2 regions of the Aquipseudomonas alcaligenes genome follow, and region 1 is predicted to be linked to the other one. Evidence: predicted binding sites of a transcription regulator. Region 1 holds the regulator's gene; the other holds the start of a gene.
What was found. Region 1 encodes sigma-54, which starts transcription at its own class of promoters, with help from an activator protein. Its sites were predicted from a motif close to ANTGGCATNNANNTTGCTNT; they were not measured.
Positions count from the first base shown of each region.

Region 1 (2,353 bases):
CATCTGCGAGACCGCCTACATCGTCAACGACGGCCAGCTGATCGCCGAAGGCGACGCCGACACCATCCTGGCCAACCAGCTGGTCAAGGAAGTCTATCTGGGCCACGAGTTCCGCCTCTGAGCGCGACCGAGTGCGGGGCTTGCACAAAGGGCTAGAATCATTCAAGGTCAGGCATATAATTTGCTTCCTAGGGCGGCCCGCCGCCCTGCAGTGGATGGCGCCGCGCGCCGGCAAGTGAACAAGGTACCCAGCCCCACACCATGAAACCGTCGCTAGTCCTCAAGATGGGCCAGCAGCTGACGATGACTCCGCAGCTGCAACAGGCCATCCGACTCCTCCAGCTCTCCACCCTGGATCTGCAGCAGGAAATCCAGGAAGCCCTGGAATCCAACCCCATGCTGGAGCGCCAGGAAGACGGCGAGGATTTCGACAACTCCGACCCCATGGCCGACGGCGCCGAGCAGAACACCCAGGCGCAGCAGGACAGCTCCAGCTTCCAGGACAGCACCGTCGCGGTGAACAACACCGAGGGTGGCGAGGACGGCGAGTGGCACGACCGCATCCCCAGCGAGCTGCCGGTCGATACCGCCTGGGAAGACGTCTACCAGACCAGCGCCAGCAGCCTGCCCTCCAGCGATGACGACGAGTGGGACTTCACCACCCGCACCTCGGCCGGCGAGAGCCTGCAGAGCCACCTGCTGTGGCAGCTCAACCTGGTGCCGATGTCCGACACCGACAAGCTGATCGGCGTCACCATCATCGACTGCATCAACGACCAGGGTTACCTGGAGGAATCCATCGACGAAATCGTCGAGTCCTTCGACCCGCAGCTGGACATCGAGGCCGACGAAGTCGAGGCCGTGCTGCACCGCATCCAGCACTTCGAGCCCGCCGGCGTCGGCGCACGTGACCTGCGCGAATGCCTGCTCCTGCAACTGCGCCAGCTACCCGCCGACACGCCCTGGCTGGCCGAGGCGCAGCGCCTGGCCAGCGAGCATCTGGATGTGCTCGGCGGCCGCGACTACAGCCAGCTGATGCGCCGCATGAAGCTGAAAGAGGACGAACTGCGCCAGGTCATCGAGCTGATCCAGAGCCTCAACCCGCGCCCCGGCTCGCAGATCGAGGCCAGCGAGCCCGAGTACGTGGTGCCCGACGTCATCGTGCGCAAGCACAACGAGCGCTGGCTGGTGGAGCTGAACCAGGAGGCAGTGCCGCGCCTGCGCGTCAACCCGCAGTATGCCGGCTTCGTCAAACGCGCCGACTCCAGCGCCGACAACACCTTCATGCGCAACCAGCTGCAGGAGGCGCGCTGGTTCATCAAGAGCCTGCAGAGCCGCAACGAGACGCTGATGAAGGTGGCGACGCAGATCGTCGAGCACCAGCGCGGCTTCCTCGAATACGGCGACGAGGCCATGAAGCCGCTGGTCCTGCACGACATCGCCGAGGCGGTGGGCATGCACGAGTCGACCATCTCGCGGGTCACCACGCAGAAATTCATGCACACCCCGCGCGGCATCTACGAGCTGAAATACTTCTTCTCCAGCCACGTCAGCACCTCCGAGGGCGGCGAATGCTCGTCCACCGCGATCCGCGCCATCATCAAGAAACTGGTGGCCGCGGAAAACGCGAAAAAGCCGTTGAGCGACAGCAAGATCGCTGGTTTACTGGAAGCACAGGGCATTCAGGTAGCCCGCCGCACCGTCGCCAAGTACCGCGAGTCCCTCGGCATCGCGCCGTCCAGCGAACGCAAGCGACTGATGTAAGCGGCCCTGAGCGGAAGGCTTCTGCACCACCGTACCGAGCGCCGGATACCCTGCACGGGGGAACTACGGCCCGCAGTGCACCAGCCCTCCCAGCCAACGTGTTACGGCGGCAGGCCCGATAGCCTGTCTCTTACACCAGGCAACAAGGAGAAGCGGTATGCAAGTCAACATCAGTGGACATCAACTGGATGTGACCGACGCCCTGCGCGACTATGTCGGTGAGAAGCTCAGCCGACTGGAGCGCCATTTCGACAAGATCACCAATGTGCAGGTGACCATGGAGGTCGAGAAGCTCAAGCAGAAGATCGAAGCGACCCTGCACATCGCCGGCGGCGAGGTGGTCGCCAACGCCGAACACGAAGACATGTATGCCGCCATCGACCTGCTGGCCGACAAACTCGACCGCCAACTGATCAAACACAAGGAAAAGCAGCTGGGCCGCCTGCAAGGCGCCACGGCTCGCTGACATACCCTCCCTCATGATCCGACTCGAAACCATCCTGACTTCCGGCCGTTCCCTGGTGAACGTGCCGGGGGGCAGCAAGAAACGCGTACTCGAACAGATTGCCAACCTGGTGGCCCGTGATCT
Region 1 covers NZ_CP154874.1:3,116,237-3,118,589, reverse strand. The annotation lists gene lptB (LPS export ABC transporter ATP-binding protein) at 1-121, shown strand, start outside; gene AAG092_RS15035 (RNA polymerase factor sigma-54) at 262-1,764, shown strand; gene hpf (ribosome hibernation-promoting factor, HPF/YfiA family) at 1,922-2,230, shown strand; gene ptsN (PTS IIA-like nitrogen regulatory protein PtsN) at 2,244-2,353, shown strand, end outside.

Region 2 (2,353 bases), 1.1 Mb from region 1:
AGCGCCTGCGCATCTGGTCGGCGGCCTGCTCTTCCGGGCAGGAGCCCTATTCGCTGTCGATGACCATCGACGAGTTCGAGAAGACCAACCTGGGCCAGCTCAAGGCCGGCGTGCAGATAGTCGCCACCGACCTGTCGCCGTCGATGCTGACGGCCTGCAAGTCCGGCGAGTACGACAGCCTGGCCATGGGCCGCGGCCTGTCGCAGGAGCGCCTGCAGCGTTACTTCGATCCCAAGGGGCCGGGGCGCTGGGTGGTCAAGCCGGCGATCAAGAGTCGCGTGGAGTTCCGCCCGCTCAACCTGCTGGAGAGCTACGCCGCGCTCGGCAAGTTCGACGTGGTGTTCTGCCGCAACGTGCTGATCTACTTCTCCGCCGAGGTGAAGAAGGACATCCTCACCCGCATCCATGCCACCCTCAAGCCGGGCGGCTACCTGTTCCTCGGCGCCTCCGAGGCGCTCAACGGCCTGCCGGACCTGTACCAGATGGTCCAGTGCAGCCCGGGGATCATCTACAAGGTGAAGTGATCCCGCCTGGGACGTGCAACGGGAGGCCAATGGCCTCCCGTTTTCTTTTGGGGCGGCAAAGGGCATTGCCGGCTTTGCCGCTTGTCACCGCGAAAGCGGAAAAGCCTTGCCGCTTGCCGCTCCCTAGATGGCTTTCAAGATTCTAAATCATTGAAAAATAAAGATAAATAAAATTGGCACAGCCTTTGCTGAATGTCTGGCACGACGCCCACACGGCAAAGGTTCCAGGTCATGAGTATCAGTTTCGACAAAGCACTCGGCATCCACGAAAAGGCCCTCAGCTTCCGCGCTCAGCGTGCCGAAGTGCTGGCCAACAACATCGCCAACGCCGACACCCCGCACTACAAGGCCCGTGACCTGGACTTCGCCGCCGTGCTCGCCGAGCAGAACGAGAAACAGGGTGGCAAGACCTTCGGCCTGAGCCGCACCGACAGCCAGCACATTGCCGCCGACGGCATCCAGTTGGCCGATCCGGCACTGCGCTTCCGCACCCCGTTCCATCCGTCCATCGACCAGAACAGCGTCGACATGCAGCAGGAGCAAGCCAACTACGCCGAGAACGCGGTGCAGTTCCAGGCCAGCTTCACCTTTCTCAACAGCAAGTTCAAAGGGCTGGTCAGCGCCCTGCGCGGCGAATAAGGGAGATCACGAACATGTCACTCGCCAGTGTCTTCAACATCGCCGGTACCGGCATGAGCGCCCAGAGCACTCGCCTGAATACCATCTCCAGCAACATCGCCAACGCCGAGACCGTCTCCTCGAGCATCGAGCAGACCTATCGCGCGCGCCACCCGGTGTTCGCCACCGTGTTCGAGTCGAGCCTGGAGGGTGATCGCGGCTCGCTGTTCGCCGACCAGGACCAGGCCGGGCGTGGTGTGCAGGTGCTGGGCGTGGTCGAGGACCAGAGCAGCCTGACCCCGCGTTACGAGCCGAACCACCCGGCGGCGGACGACAAGGGCTACGTGTACTACCCGAACGTCAACGTGGTCGAGGAAATGGCCGACATGATCTCCGCCAGCCGTGCCTTCCAGACCAACGTGGAAATGATGAATACCGCCAAGCAGATGATGCAGCGCGTGCTGACCCTGGGCCAGTAAGCGGCGAACGAGGAGCGAGACAATGAGTGTCAGTGGCGTCGGTTCCGTACTGGACCAGTACCAGATCAAGCAGGACAGCACCCAGAACAAGGAGCTTGGCAAGAACGAGTTCCTCGAACTGCTGGTGGCCCAGCTGAATAACCAGAACCCGCTGGAGCCCCAGGAGAACGGCGAGTTCATCGCCCAGCTGGCGCAGTTCAGCCAGGTCGAGGGCATCGAACAGCTCAACACCCGCATGGAGTCGCTGCTGTCCGGTTACCAGTCCTCGCAGGCCCTGCAGGCATCCTCCCTGGTCGGCCGCAAGGTGATAGTGCCGAGCGAAAAGGCGGTGGTGGATACCAGCGAGACCTTCAAGGGCAGCCTGGTCCTGCCGGTCACCAGCAGCAACGTCTACGTCAACGTCTACGACAGCGCCGGCAAGGTGGTGAACCGCGTCAACCTCGGCCAGCAGGCCGCCGGCAACGTCAGCTTCATGTGGGACGGCAAGGATTCCAGCGGCAATCTCATGCCGCCGGGCACCTACAAGTTCGAGGCGCAGGCCACCTACGCCGACGGTACCAAGGGTCTCTACACCCTGCTGCCGGCCAACGTCGACAGCGTCGTGCTGGGGCAGAACGGCGGCGAAATGAAACTCAACCTGGCGGGTGTCGGCAGCGTGCCGCTGTCCCAGGTCCAGGTCATCGGTCAATAACCCCAGGCTGTAAGCGCCGGCAGTAACGGCAAAGGAGCACT
Region 2 covers NZ_CP154874.1:141,739-144,091, forward strand. The annotation lists gene cheR (protein-glutamate O-methyltransferase CheR) at 1-524, shown strand, start outside; gene flgB (flagellar basal body rod protein FlgB) at 756-1,163, shown strand; gene flgC (flagellar basal body rod protein FlgC) at 1,178-1,621, shown strand; gene flgD (flagellar hook assembly protein FlgD) at 1,644-2,312, shown strand.
Region 2: flgB (flagellar basal body rod protein FlgB) is a predicted target of sigma-54. The motif match lies at 697-716, and genes of this name have one in related genera.